2 regions of the Williamsia sp. Y721 genome follow, and region 2 is predicted to be linked to the other one. Evidence: riboswitches for the same ligand, from Rfam matches in the RefSeq annotation. Region 2 holds a riboswitch; the other holds the start of a gene.
What was found. Region 2 has a riboswitch for S-adenosylmethionine ahead of AC56PL_RS19935 (LLM class flavin-dependent oxidoreductase). Riboswitches for the same ligand answer to the same signal wherever they lie in the genome.
Positions count from the first base shown of each region.

Region 1: another riboswitch for S-adenosylmethionine. It lies ahead of AC56PL_RS26735 (aminotransferase class V-fold PLP-dependent enzyme); the one in region 2 lies ahead of AC56PL_RS19935 (LLM class flavin-dependent oxidoreductase).

Region 1 is NZ_JCASNH010000006.1:102,481-109,513, reverse strand. It holds gene solA (N-methyl-L-tryptophan oxidase) at 1-80, opposite strand, end outside; gene AC56PL_RS26740 (hypothetical protein) at 84-326, shown strand; SAM riboswitch class IV at 327-444, opposite strand; SAM riboswitch class IV at 636-748, shown strand; gene AC56PL_RS26735 (aminotransferase class V-fold PLP-dependent enzyme) at 837-2,036, shown strand; gene AC56PL_RS26730 (PP2C family protein-serine/threonine phosphatase) at 2,033-3,232, opposite strand; gene AC56PL_RS26725 (alpha/beta fold hydrolase) at 3,229-4,038, opposite strand; gene AC56PL_RS26720 (YbhB/YbcL family Raf kinase inhibitor-like protein) at 4,124-4,660, opposite strand; gene groL (chaperonin GroEL) at 4,671-6,320, opposite strand; gene AC56PL_RS26710 (alcohol dehydrogenase catalytic domain-containing protein) at 6,375-7,033, opposite strand, start outside.
Region 2 is NZ_JCASNH010000004.1:93,089-100,121, forward strand. It holds gene AC56PL_RS19920 (pirin family protein) at 1-405, opposite strand, end outside; gene AC56PL_RS19925 (VOC family protein) at 450-962, opposite strand; gene AC56PL_RS19930 (MarR family transcriptional regulator) at 1,098-1,562, shown strand; SAM riboswitch class I at 1,869-1,963, shown strand; partial or broken gene AC56PL_RS19935 (LLM class flavin-dependent oxidoreductase) at 1,996-3,062, shown strand; gene AC56PL_RS19940 (LLM class flavin-dependent oxidoreductase) at 3,147-4,256, shown strand; gene AC56PL_RS19945 (hypothetical protein) at 4,253-4,402, shown strand; gene AC56PL_RS19950 (ABC transporter substrate-binding protein) at 4,399-6,024, shown strand; gene AC56PL_RS19955 (ABC transporter permease) at 6,027-7,028, shown strand; gene AC56PL_RS19960 (ABC transporter permease) at 7,021-7,033, shown strand, end outside.

The DNA.
Region 1 (7,033 bases), on a different contig from region 2:
CGGCGCGCCAGTTGCCAGGCGGCGGCCGAACCCATCGCGCCACCACCGACAACCACGGTGTCGACCTTGACGGAACTCATATCGTGACCTCGATTCTGTTGTGTTCGGTGAGCCCCTCGATTCTTGGTATCGACGCCAACAGGGGCCCTGGTGTCCTCGCTTCGAGGATTGGTGAAAAACACTTCCGCAGTGCCGGTTTCGACGACCTGAAACATCTGAAACTGCTGCACATGCAATGGGCCCGGCAGATGCTCAGGATTCGACCGCGTGGTGCGTTGAACAAGGTCATCAAGCTCCCGGGAATCTCTTCGGGCTCGCTTGCGTGAAACCCGCGCTTGTCCCATGCCGGTGAAGGCTGGGACCGTGTCTTTCATCCAGGGCACCCCGCCGCGGTGGAGGGTTGCCGACCAGCAAGCTGGAACTTGGCGCTGATACTCGTTGACACAGGGCAGTTGTTGTCCACCAGGCGAATCCGGGCACCGTATGTGCGTGTCCGGGCCAGGGGATTTCAACTGTTGGACAGAACCATACGCACGCTGCTGCCCAAATCCGATGGATGCGCGGAGTTTCGATCGCCGAGAAGTTAAAGCACATGGGTATGGACGACGCCGAAGAAGTCTGTTAGCGTCGTCGTCGGTCACGAGTACCAGCGCATAGCCCCGGCTTGCTGGTCAGCAACCCTCCATCGCGGCGGGGTGCTCCGGGTGAAGACCTGGCCTGTTCGAACCCGAACAGGCAAGCGCGGACCTCCCACCGTCCGAGTTCCGAACTGCTCCATCTGCAGGTTCGAAACTTGGTGCGTGCGGGATCCCTGACACCGGAAGCTGGTGTGAGATATGAGCACTGCAACACTGAACCGAAACCTGAATGCTCTTGCAGCGATAGAGGGTTCGGACACCCAGGCCCCACTGAGGGATGGCTCGACCACGCGATACGTCAACTTCGACTACGCGGCGAGTGCGCCGGCATTGTGCAGCGTGGTCGATGCGATAACGCGACTACTACCGACCTACTCGAGTGTGCACCGGGGCGCGGGCTACGCATCGCAGGTGACGACGCGGGCGTACGAGACCGCCCGAGCGCAGGTCGCTGACTTTGTCGGTGCCGGCGAGCAGCACTGCCTGATCTTCACGCGGAACACCACAGATTCGCTGAACCTCCTGGCTCGCTGCGTGCCGGGAAAAGTCGTCGTCCTCGATCTGGAACATCATTCAAATTTGTTGCCGTGGAGTGATGTTCACGTCGTCCGTGCTGCGAATACGCTGGCCGCGACGATCGTCCGTGTGGAGACCGCACTCAAAGAGACCGGTGCGGTGTTGCTGGCGGTCACCGGTGCGTCGAACGTCACCGGTGAGATCTTGCCGGTCAGTGAACTGGCAGATCTTGCGCACCGCAACGGTGCTCGGATCGCTGTCGACGGCGCGCAGTTGGTTCCGCACCGCAGGGTGGACATCACTGCCTGCGGCATCGACTACCTGGCATTCTCGGGACACAAGACCTACGCGCCCTTCGGGGCCGGAGTGCTTGTCGGACTGAGGGATTGGCTTGATGCCGCCGACCCGTATCTCGCCGGTGGTGGCGCGGTGCTCAACGTCACCGAGCAGGACGTGAAGTGGGCGCCCGCGCCCGCCCGTCATGAAGGTGGTTCGCCCAACGTCTTGGGTGCGGCTGCGCTCGCGGCGGCCTGCGTCGAAATCGAATCCCTTGGGGAGGCCGTTGTTTCCCATGAAACATCACTGACCGACCGGTTGCGCGATGGTCTGGCCGAGATCCCGGGCGTGCATGCCCTGAAGATCTTCACCGACAGCACCGATGCCGTTGGTGTGGTCAGCTTTGTCGTCGACGGACATCGGGCCGCCGAGGTGGCAGCCCATCTGTCGGCCGAACACGGCATCGGGGTGCGCGACGGACGATTCTGTGCCCATCCGCTTCTGGACCGTCTGGGCCACGGCTCAGGGGCTGTGCGCGCCAGCCTCGGCCTCGGTTCGAGCTCCGAGGACGTCGACCTGCTCCTCGCCGCCCTCCGCACGCTCTAAACCCCGGGGTGGGGGACGCTCAGTGCCATGAGCGCGGTGTCGTCTTCGAGGCCGGCACCGAAACCGTCGAGCAACTCTCGCAAGTCCTCGATGATCTGGCCTGCGGACGTCGGGGTGTGTGCCGCCGCGAACTCGAGCAGCGCACCGTTGTCGTCGTACCGCTCGGGACCCGGCCCGATCCGCGCCTCGGTGAGCCCGTCGGTGTAGAGCACGAGGGTGTCGCCGGCGTCGAGGTGAATCCGGGTAGAGACAAATCTGGGAGCGCGCAGGATGCCGACGAGTTGGCCGCCCTCGGTACTCACGTACTGCGCTCGGCCTGCGGCGGTGAGCAACAGCGCGGGCGGATGGCCCCCGCTCGCGAGGTGTACGTCGAATCCGTTGTCGGCGCGGGTGAGGACGCCGAAGATCACTGTGCAGAAACGAGGTTCGTCGCCGTGATAGTTCGAATGCAGCACGGCATCGAGGTTGTGCAACACCGCAATCGGATCGTCGTCGTACACCGCTGCAGCGCGCAGCGTGTAACGGGTCAGCGACGTCACCGCCGCTGCGGTGGCTCCTTTTCCGCACACGTCGCCGAGGAAGAACCCCCACTTGTGCTCTGACAGGGCGAACAGGTCGTAGAAGTCGCCGCCGACATCGTCGATCGATGCAGCGTTGTAGTGGGCTGCTGCCTCCATGCCGTCGGGAGGTCGCAACGACGGTGGAAGCAGTGAGCGCTGAAGGGTCGAGGCGAGCAGTTGTACGCGCGCACGTTCTTCTTCGGCATGGCGCCGTGCGGCGAGCAACTGTTTCTCGTACGCGCGTCGATCACGTGCGTCCTGCACGGTGATGCGGATGAGCACGGCGGTGCCATCGGTACCGATCTTGACGTTCGCGGTGACGAATACGGGCAGTCGTCGGCCGTCGGCCGCGACGAGGTCGACGGTGATTCCGCTCAGCACCCCTACCAGCTGCAGTAGCGGTGCGAAGTGGGTTTCGTAGTGTATGCGCCCGCCTGCGGTGAGCAGATCGCTGAAAGGCCTGTCCAGCAATGACGTTCGGTCGTGTCCGAGCCACACCGCCAGAGTGGTGTTGACCTTTGCGATGCGCCCGTCCGGCCACGTCGACAGATACCCGCACGGTGCGTTCTCGTACAGGTCTTCCAGACTCTCATCGAGTACGTCCGGTGACCTGATATCGCCGTGGTCCTTGCTCATCGACGGCCACCCACGAAGGCCACGATGGCCTCTGTGGTGGGCACGGGGTCGCTGAGCTGGGGGCAGTGTCCGCTCGCGTCGAGGGTGACGAGTTCGCTGCCCTCGATTTGGCTGTGCACATATGCGCCCACGTGGCGGGGTGCCAGTGAGTCTCGCGCACACTCGATCACGAGGGTTGGCACGGTGACACGCGCGAGATCGGTGCGGTTGTCGGACAGGAAGGTGGCGCGGGCGAACACCAGCGCCTTCTCGGGGTCGGTTCGACAGAAGGATTCGGTCAACTCGTCGCCGAGCGCCGGTCGCTCCGGGTTACCCGCGATGTTCGGCGCCATCGACGCCGACCAACCGAGGTAGTTGCTCTCGAGAGACTCGAGCAGTTCGTCGATGTCACCACGCGTGAAGCCACCCCGATATCCATCGGATTCGTCGTCGACATAGCGCGGCGACGGGGTCAGCAATACCAGCTTGGCGAACCGGTCGGGTTCTTTGGCCACGGCGACGGCGCCGATCATCGAGGCGACCGAGTGACCAACGAACACCACGTCGTGCAGATCGAGTTCGACGACGATGTCGAGCACATCCTGCGCATAGGTCTCGAGGTTCGAATACCGCTCGGCGTCCCACGCGGCCGGATCGGAGGCGCCTGCGCCGACGTGATCGAACAGCACCACCCGATGGTCGTCGACCAACCGCTTGGTCACCCGATGCCAGAGGTTCTGGTCGCATCCGAATCCGTGGGCCAACATGATCGTCGGCCCGTCTTCGCGCCCGAGGATCTTGACGTTGTTCTTCGCGCGCACATTCACGTGCTTCATCTTCGCACCTGATGTGTGTTCCTGCGGGCGGGCCGTGCCGAAGCATGTTCGGCCCGGTCAGTAGGGTTCGTCGCAGTCAGTGGGCGGGCGGCGTCCACCCGTGGGCTGCGGTCAATGTCGCGCGGCCGAGGCTGTGAATGTGGAGCGCCTCGTGCAGCTGAACAGATCCGGCGAGGACGCCGAGTGGCAGCCGGCCGATGTCCACCGCATGGACGGTGAATGTGAACCGTCCCGGCAGGCCGGGCGGGGCCGGCGACGGACCGACATACCGTACGATCCCGAAATCGTTACGCAATTGCTTTGCCAGACTGGGTAGTCGCTCGCCGGTTCCATTGCCGGCGTCGACCACCAGTGCGGTCACACCACCACTGACATCGGCGACCGCCCAATGGCACCGGCCGCGCGAGTCTGTGGCTGTCACCGCGTAGGAGAGCGTTCCGATCGGTGCGCCCGACCACTGCAACGACGGTGACACATCGAGCCCGCCGCCGCCGAGTAGTCCACTGCGTTGTGCGGTCCGCAACCGTCCGCCGTCGGTGACCTCGGGCGAGCGCAACACCAGGCGTGGCCGGGCTCGCATCGTCGGCGACGGTGCGACAAAGTCGGTGGTCATGGTGCGGTGTTCAGTAGATGTTCGACGGTCGGACCATGCCTTCGGCGAGGTCACCGAATCCGGGAGCGATGATGGCGCCGGGATTCTGGATCACCTCCTCGACGACCAGGGTCTCGGTGGTAAGGAGCAGCGCCGCGATCGAGGCGGCACTCTGCAACGCCGAGCGGGTCACCTTCAGCGGGTCGATGATCCCGGCGGTGAACATGTCGCCGTAGGTGTCGGTGACCGCGTTGAACCCGTGCCCTTCCGGAAGGTCGGCGACCCGTTGCACGGCCTCGTCACCGTCGTAACCGGCGTTGATCGAGATCCAGCGCAGCGGTTCTTCCACTGCGCGACGGACGATCTCACGGCCCTCGGCGGCGTCGCCGGTGAGTTCGAGGAGATCGAGCGTCGCCTGTGCCTGGATCAGCGCGGTGCCGCCGCCTGCGACGATGCCTTCCTCCATTGCGGCCCGGGTTGCCGACAGGGAGTCCTCGACGCGGTGCTGCTTCTCTTTGAGTTCGACGCCGGTGGCTGCGCCGACGTGGATCATCGCCACCCGGCCGGACAGCCTGGCGATGCGCAGTTGCAGGTTGTCCTGGTCGTGCTCGTTCTCGGTTCGCGCCAGCTCTTGTTCGAGTTGATGGATACGGGCCCGGACCTCCGCCACGTCACCACCGCCGTCGACCATGGTTGTCGACAACTCGGTGACGGTGACCTTCTTTGCCCGGCCGAGGTGTTCGAGACGTACGTCGGCGAGGGAGAGGCCGGAGTCGGCGCTGACGACCCGGCCACCCAAAATTGCTGCGAAGTCCTCCAATTCGGCAACGCGCCGATGACCGAAGCCGGGAGCCCGCACCACCACCGAACGGAACGTGTCATGCATGTTGTTGGTGATGAGCATCGACAGCGCGGGGCCGTCCATGTTCTCGCAGAGGATCAACAGCGGCCGCTTGCTGCGCTGCACCTGCTCGAGCACCGGCATCAGGGTCTGCACCGTGGTGATCTTCTGATTGGTGAGCAACACGTAGGCGTCGTCGAGCTGTGACTCCATCCGGTCTTTGTCGGTGACGAAGTAGGGGGAGATGTAACCGTGGTCGAACTCGACACCGTCCACAAACGACAGCCCCAGTCCGAACTGCGGCCATTCCTCGACGCTGACCACACCGCCCACACCCACGTGGGTCATGGCCGTGGCGATCACGTCGCCGATGTCGGGGTCGTTGTTGGCCGAGAGCATCGCCACATGCCGGAGCTGTTCTTCGCCGGTCACCTCACGGGAACGTTGTTGCAGCAGAGCGACAACCGCGTCCACCGCCTTTTCGATACCGCGCTTGAGTTGCATCGGGTTTGCGCCGTTGTCGACGGCCCGGAGACCTTCGCGCACCATCGCCTGGGCGAGAACCGTAGCGGTGGTGGTGCCGTCGCCTGCCACCCCGTTGGTCTTGGTGGCAACCTCTTTCACCAGCTGTGCTCCCATGTTGGCGTACGGGTCGCGGAGCTGGATCTCCTTGGCGATGGTGACACCGTCATTGGTGATGGTCGGTGGGCCGGTGAGTTTTTCGAGTACCGCGTTGCGGCCCTTGGGTCCGAGGGTCACCTTGACCGCATCGGCAAGCGCATTGACCCCCATCTCCAACCGAGCCCGAGCGTCCGAACCGAAGCGCAGATCCTTTGCCATTGTGCACGCACCTTCATGTGTAGACGAATTGAAAAGCTATGTGGTTTAGGAGATCTAAGGAATGAGGATGGCCCGCCCCCGGACGTTCCCGGCGTCGAGATCGGACAGCGCGGTGGCGAAGTCGGCCAGCGGATAGGTGCTGGTGTGCAGCGACACCTTGCCCTGCGCCGCAAGGACCATCAATTCGACCAGGTCGTTGTAGGAGCCGACCAGGTTTCCGATGAAATTGATCTCGGTGGAGATGATGTCGATCGTCGGAATCGACAGGGTGCCGCCGTATCCGATCACGTAGTAGTTGCCTGCCCGGCGCAACATCCCGACACCGTCTTCGATGGCGCCACCTTCACCGACAAAATCGATGACGGCCTCGGCGCCGTTCCCGTCTGTCAGGTCGAGAACCTGCTGCACCTGGGTGCCGTCCGCAACGACCGTGTGATGGGCACCCAGTTCGGCGGCCAGCGCCAGCGCCGGCTCGGACCGGTCCACCACGATCATCCGGGCCGCTGACAGTGCCGCGAGCACCTGGACCCCGATATGGCCGAGACCACCCGCGCCGATCACCACCGCGGTGTCGCCGGGACGAAGGAACCGGGCCGCCTTGGCCACCGCGTGGTAGGCGGTGAGGCCGGCGTCGGCCAGGGCCGCGACATCAGCGGGCTGTAATGACGGATCGAGTTTGACCACGGCACGGGCATTGGTCTTGAGGTATTCGG
Region 2 (7,033 bases):
GACCCACATCTGGACGAAGTGGACGGGATCGTGGGTCTGGTCGGCACTGTCTTGGCGCCAGACATCGTTCTTCTCCGAATGCATGATCCCGGTGCCTGCGCTCATCCGCTGTGCCAGGCCGGGGTAGATCACGCCGTTGTTTCCCATGGAGTCCTGGTGGACCAGGGAGCCCTGCAGAACCCAGGTGACGATCTCCATGTCCTGATGGGGATGGGTGTCGAAACCTTGCCGGGGCAGGACGATGTCGTCGTTGTTGACCATCAGCACACCGTGGTGGGTGTTGGCCGGGTCGTAGTGGGGGCCGAATGAGAAGGAATGTTTGGAGTCGAGCCAACCGGCGTTGGTCGTGAAGCGGCTGTCGGCACGGCGGACGTCGAAGCGGGTGGGAGGTGGTGCTGTGGTCATCAGTGGGGGCCTTTCGAATGGAGCGCTATCGCAAGAAAGCCGGTCTAGAGAACGTGAGAGCCGTACATCTCGCCGAGGGGATCGGCGATGAGTTCGAGGCGGGCCCCGTCGGGGTCGCGGAAGTACAGCGACACCTCGCTGTGCTCGATGAGTTCGACGCCTGCGTCGATCAGTTTGTCGCGCAGGTGTTTCCAGCGCTGCGGCTCGACACTGATCGCGACATGATGGAGCCCGCCGAGGACTTCCTGGTACGGGCCGACGTCGAGGCCGGGAAAGTCGAAGAACGCCAACAGGTTTTCGTTGCCGATGTCGAAGAAGAAGTGCGACGATCCGGGATAGTCGCGGTTCTCGATGAGTTCGGTCAGCGGGAACTCGAGCAGATCCTGGTAGAAGCGCACGGTCCGTTCGACGTCGCTGCTGACCAGTGCGGTGTGGTGCAGACCGCGCGCCGAGGAGGCGGGCCGGGATTCGGTAGGTGCCAGGTGTTTGGCGCGAATCGCCTCACGCTTGCCCGCATATTCCTGCAGGCGCTTCTCGTCGGTGTCGGCGGTGCTCATGGCCGGTCCTTTCGGTGCGGGGTCTTCATCCAGTGTGCGCTTCGAGTTGCCATAGGTAAATGGTTGCGTCGTCAACTATTTCGGTAGCGTACCGCAACTAGTTGCTTTGTCAACTACTTTGGTTATGCTCTAGCCGTGGAACCAACACAGTGGCTCAGTGAGGACGAGCAGCAGGCATGGCGCGCATACCTGGATGCCACCCGGTTGCTGCTGCGGACACTCGATCAGCAGCTGGCCCGGGATGCGGGTTTGTCGTTCACCGACTTCGAATTGCTGGTGATCCTGTCCGAGGCGCCGCAACGCCGACTGCGCATGCGGGATCTGGCTGATGCGATCACGACCACAAGAAGCGGCGCCACCAGGGCGATCGGTCGTCTGGTGGACGCCGGATGGGTGCGTCGCGTCGAATGCGAAGACGACAAACGCGGCATGATGGCGGAATTGACCGACGCCGGGATGCAGAAGCTGACGTCGGCGAGCCCCGGACATGTCGCCGAGGTGAGGCGAAACATGTTCGACCTGCTCAGTCCGAGCGACGTTGCCGTGTTGGGGCGAGCATTCGCCGAGACCCGCGAGCACCTACTGCAGGCGCCCGAGTAGGCGGCCCGTTCAGTCGACACCGTCAGCCCCGCGATCGTTGATGACGGGGGGTTTGAACCCGGCTGAATCTAATCGTGTACGCGGCGGGTGATCGTGACGCGTCGTGCTGCACGCCTGCGATCGCCGCGGGCAGGCCGGATCGCTCTGAAGGCTGTTGTGCTGCGGCAATGCTTCGGAAAGGTCCATCGGTCCGTTCGTCGGGGGAGCAGAGCATCCCTGGCCACGGCACCGAGGTGACTCACACCGTCTGTCGGGCAAGTTGATTCATCGTTTGACGCGTTATGGGCACCGGCCTACTGTGCACAAGGATCATCAAGAGCGACTGAGAGACCCGGCTCGCTGACGTCGCAGCAACCCCCCGCCTCGGCGGGTGCGGGTGCTACTGCCGGGACCGATGAAGGTTGTGTGTCATGCCATCAGTTCAGGAGTCCGGGTGAAGTTTCTGTTGATCAGTCTGATCACCCACACGCCTCACCCGTTGTCCGGCGAGACCGTGTCACCGGCGCAGCGGTTTCGAGAAGTGATCGACAACGCGGTTCTCGCAGAGGAATTGGGCTTCGACGGCTTCGGGGTCGGCGAGCGGCACGAGAGGCCGTTCATCTCCTCGTCGCCACCGGTGGTTCTCAGTAACATCGCCGCACGGACTTCGACGATCCACTGTTCACCGCGGTGACAACGCTCAGTCTGCTCGATCCGGTGCGGGCCTTCGAGGACTACTCGACCCTCGACAACCTCTCCGGTGGCCGACTGCAACTGATGATCGGCAAGGGCAACGGCACCGCGCAGGCCAAGCTGTTCCACGTCACCGAGGCCGACCAGTGGGAGCGCAACCGGGAAGGGTACGAACTCTTCCGACGGTTGTGGCAGGACGACACCGTCACCTGGACGGGCAAGTACCGACCATCGTTGACCGACGCGGAGGCGCTACCCCGTCCGCTGCAGAAAAAGATTCGCGTCTGGCACGGCAGCGCCACCAGCCGTGAATCAGTGGATCTGGCAGCGTTTTACGGGGATCCGCTGTTCTCGGCCAATGTCACCAACCCGATCGAACCCTATGCAGAATTGATCGATTACTACCGAGCGCGGTGGGCGGCATACGGGCACGATCCGGCCGATGCCCTCGTAGGTGCGGGATCAGCCGGGTACTACGCCACCAAGAACTCGCAGGATGCGATCAACACATACCGCCCGATCTTCGATGCCACCGTGGCCAGACTCGGGTCATTCGGTCTGCCGCTGGTGTTTCCGACCCTCGAAGACGCCATCGAACGCAGCTCGCTGCTGCTCGGGAGCCCGCAGCAGGTGATCGACAAAGTGTTGCGGTATCACGAGAAATTCGGCCATGAGGTCATGCATCTGCACGCTGATGCCAGCGGCCTCACCGACTCCCAGCATCGCGATTCCCTCAAACTCTTCCAGTCCGAGATCGCCCCGGTGCTCAGGCGTGAGATCCCGAGTCGCCCAATCTCCACACCCGCCGCGTTGGAGGTGCTGTCATGACTGCTTCGACCCGGGTCCCGCCGTCGATGCATGTCGGCAGGCGCACCTTCGCTCGCTTCATCTAATTCATCGAAAAGGACAAACATGCCAGTAGAGTTCCTGGGGATCGCTGCCACGAATGACGGCACCGAGATCCATCCTCGTACCACCGCCAGTTCGTTCGACCGGGAGTACACGCTCAAACTCGCTCGTGCACACGAGGATTTCGGGTGGGACCGGATCCTGTTCGCCTATGGTGCCGGTACGCCTGAACCCGCGGCGGCCGCTTCGTACATCGCGAGCAATCTCGAACGCATCGAGATCCTGCTGGCGCACCGTCCCAATGTCTCGTATCCGACATTCGCCGCCAAGACCTTCGCGACACTCGACCAGATCTCCGGGGGCCGGGTGACGGTGCACTTCATCACCGGTGGCAACGACACCGAACAGCAGCGGGAGGGTGACTTCCTGTCGAAAGACCAACGGTACGAACGCACCCGGGAGTACATCCAGATCGTCAAGAAGGCGTGGACCAGTCGCGAACCGTTCGACCACGACGGCACCTACTACCGGTTCAACGACTTCGTCTCCGATGTCTTCCCGGTTGCGCAGCCTCGGCCAGACATCTCCTTCGGTGGGTCGTCGGCGGCGGCCTATGCGGTCGGCGGCGCCGAGGCCGACATCTATGCGCTGTGGGGTGAACCCCTCGAGAACACGGCCGAGCAGATCGCGTCGATCACCGCGTCCGCGAAGGCTGCAGGTCGTGCGGATCGCCCGCGGCTACAGGTCGCGTTCCGGCCGATCATCGCGCCGACCGACGAATTGGCCTGGCAGAAGGCGGAATCGATACTCGGTCAGCTCAATGCCCGTGCGGCCGGTGCCGCCCAGTTCCCACGCGGATTCTCCCTGACATCGCCTCAGAACGCCGGTTCCCAACGTCTGCTCGAGATCGCTGATTCAGTCGACCGTTTCGGAGCCGCGGGATGGACGGCGACGTCCAAGGCAACCGGGGGCGGCGGAAATTCCAATGCGCTGGTCGGCTCTCCGGAGACGGTGGCGGCCGCGCTGCTCGAATACCACGACCTCGGGATCGAGATCCTCTCGGCCCGCGGCTACGACCTGCTCGACGACGCGATCGACTTCGGCCGGTATGTGATTCCGATCGTTCGTGAGGAAGTCGCAAAGCGCGACAGAAACATCCAGGGTGTGGCGTGATCGAGTTGGTTCAAAACCAAGCTGATTTTATTGAAGATATTGGGGCGCAACGGTTTAACCTCATCAGTGAGCTGACAGCGGGTGAAGCAGCCGCCGCTTCGCCGCAGAAGCGTGCTACCGCCAGGATCGACGGAGGAAATCGATGAATGCACGTGTGTCCCGACCGCTACTCGCCGTGTTCGGCGCTGCACTGATGGCAGCAACCCTGCTCAGTGCCTGCGGGTCCGACGCCTCCGGTGGCGAGGGCGACGCCGGCCCCGCCACGCCGGGTGGAACCCTGCGTTACGGACTGTCCGGGGCGCCGACCTGTTCGGATCCGGCACAGGGGGCCAGCAACCAGACGATCTACGTCACCCGCCAGGTGGTGGACTCCCTGACCGACCAGGATCCCCAGACCGGCGACATCACGCCGTGGCTGGCGGAGAGCTGGGAGATCAGCCCGGATGCAAAATCCTTCACCTTCAAGCTCCGCGACGGCGTGACCTTCAGTGACGGCACGCCGCTCACCGCGGAGTCGGTGAAGAAGAACTTCGACTCCATTCTCGCGCTCGGTGCCGCGAAAACCCCGCTGGCCTCGAGTTATCTGTCCGGTTATACCGGAACAACGGTGCTCGACCCGCTGACGGCCAAGGTGGATTTCAGCACACCGAACGCGCAGTTCCTGCAGGCCACGTCGACCTCGCAGCTCGGCCTGCAGGCCGATGCCACCGTCGCTCAGACCGTCGAAGAGCGTTGCCTCGGAACCAATATCGGCAGCGGCCCGTTCACCTACTCGGACTGGCAGCAGGATCGGTCGGTGTCGTTGGCCAAGCGCGCCGGCTACAACTGGAGCTCACCGGTATTCGCGCATACCGGCGAGGCATATCTCGACCGCATCGACTTCACGGTGATCCCCGAGTCGGGTGTGCGCACGGGATCGCTGTCGTCCGATCAGCTCGACGCGGTCAGTGACGCGCTGCCCCAGGACGCGCCACAGATCGAGGCGGTCGGTGGCCAGGTTCTCACCACACCGAATCCGGGCATCACGTTCGGATTCCAGCCCAATGTGACTCGTGGAGTACTCACCGATCCGGCTGTGCGGCAGGCGATCATCCCGGCCATCAATCGTCAAGAACTTGTCGACACCGTCCTTGGTGACGACTTCAATGTCGCGACCAGTGCCCTGGCCGCGAATACCCCCGGGTACACGGACCTGTCGTCGGAGGTGACCTTCGACCAGGACAAGGCACGCTCGATTCTGGACCAGGCAGGGTGGGTCGAAGGTAGCGATGGAATCCGGGAGAAGGATGGCCAGAAGCTCTCCTTCACGCTCTCGTTCAGTGCTGTGTTCACCGGCAATCAGGCAATTCTCGAGTTGGTCCAGCAACAGCTGAAGGCCGTTGGGATCGACCTGCAACTCGGGCTCCTCTCGAACGCGGAGTTCACCGCGCTGCAGGGCAGTGGAGACTACGACGCGTTGTACTACAACAGCACTCGCGCCGATGGCGACATCCTGCGAACGACCTTTGGACTCGAGAGCCGCAACCTGAATCGGCGTGGCCCGATCCCGGTGCTCGATGAGGCGCTCACCGAGCAGCTCGCGACGACGGACAAAGCGCAGCGCGACGTCCTGCTCGCCACCGCGCAGGAGCAGGTCATCTCGGACGGGCTCTGGATCCCCACGACCGAACTGTCACAGGTCATCGGTACCGCGTCGAACACGGAAGGCGTCAAGTTCGACGCGTCGGCAAGACTCGTGTTCTTCGATACCTGGATCTCCGGGAACTGATCGTGATCCGCTATATCGGGCTGCGGGCCCTGCAGGCGGTCGGTGTCCTCTGGGCATCGTTCACCGTGGCCTTCCTGATTCTCTTCGCGCTACCATCCGATCCGGTCAGTATTGCGGTACAAGGTAATTCGGCGACACCGGTGGATCAGCAGGCCGTTGCGGATCTGCAGGCCCGATACGGACTCGACCAGTCGTTGTTGTCGCAGTACTGGACCTCGCTCACCCACGCGATCCGTGGCGACTTCGGTACCTCGATCTCGACCGGGCAGCCGGTCACCACCGCGATCGGTGACGCGCTGCCGAACACGCTGGCATTGGCGGTGAGCGCGCTGACCCTGGCGCTGCTCTTCGGTGGGCTGATCGCCTTCGCGACCACCTATACGCGGGCTCGGTGGTTGCGGACCGCGCTGCAGGCGTTGCCCCCGTTGGGTGTTGCGGTCCCGACGTTCTGGGTCGGGCTGATGCTGTTGCAGGTCTTCTCCTTCAACCTGCACGTCTTCCCGGCGTTCGGGGACAGTGGGTTCTCGACGCTGGTGCTGCCGGCGATCACGCTGGCTCTGCCGACCGGTGCGGTGATCGCTCAGGTCCTTGCCTCGAGTATGGGCACCACGTGGCGGCAGCCGTTCGTGGAAACAGCGCAGGCCAAGGGAGCGAGACGGTTTCGGGTCGTGACGCATCACGTCGTGCGGCTGGCCAGCATCCCGGCGCTGACCATCGCAGGCGTTCTGTTCGGCAATTTGGTCGCCAGCGCAGTGGTCGTGGAAACCGTCTTCTCCCGGGCCGGTGTCGGACGCCTGATGCAGACGTCGGTGATGGCCCAGGACATCCCGGTCGTGCTCGGCATCGTGGTCATGTCGACGGTGGCGTTCGTGTTGATCAACCTGATCGTCGACCTGCTGTATCCACTCATCGATCCGAGGATCGTCGAGACGTTCCGGAAGAAGACGCCGACCACCGATGTGGCGGCGTCCGACACAACCGAGAAGGAGGCCGCGCATGTCTGACCTCA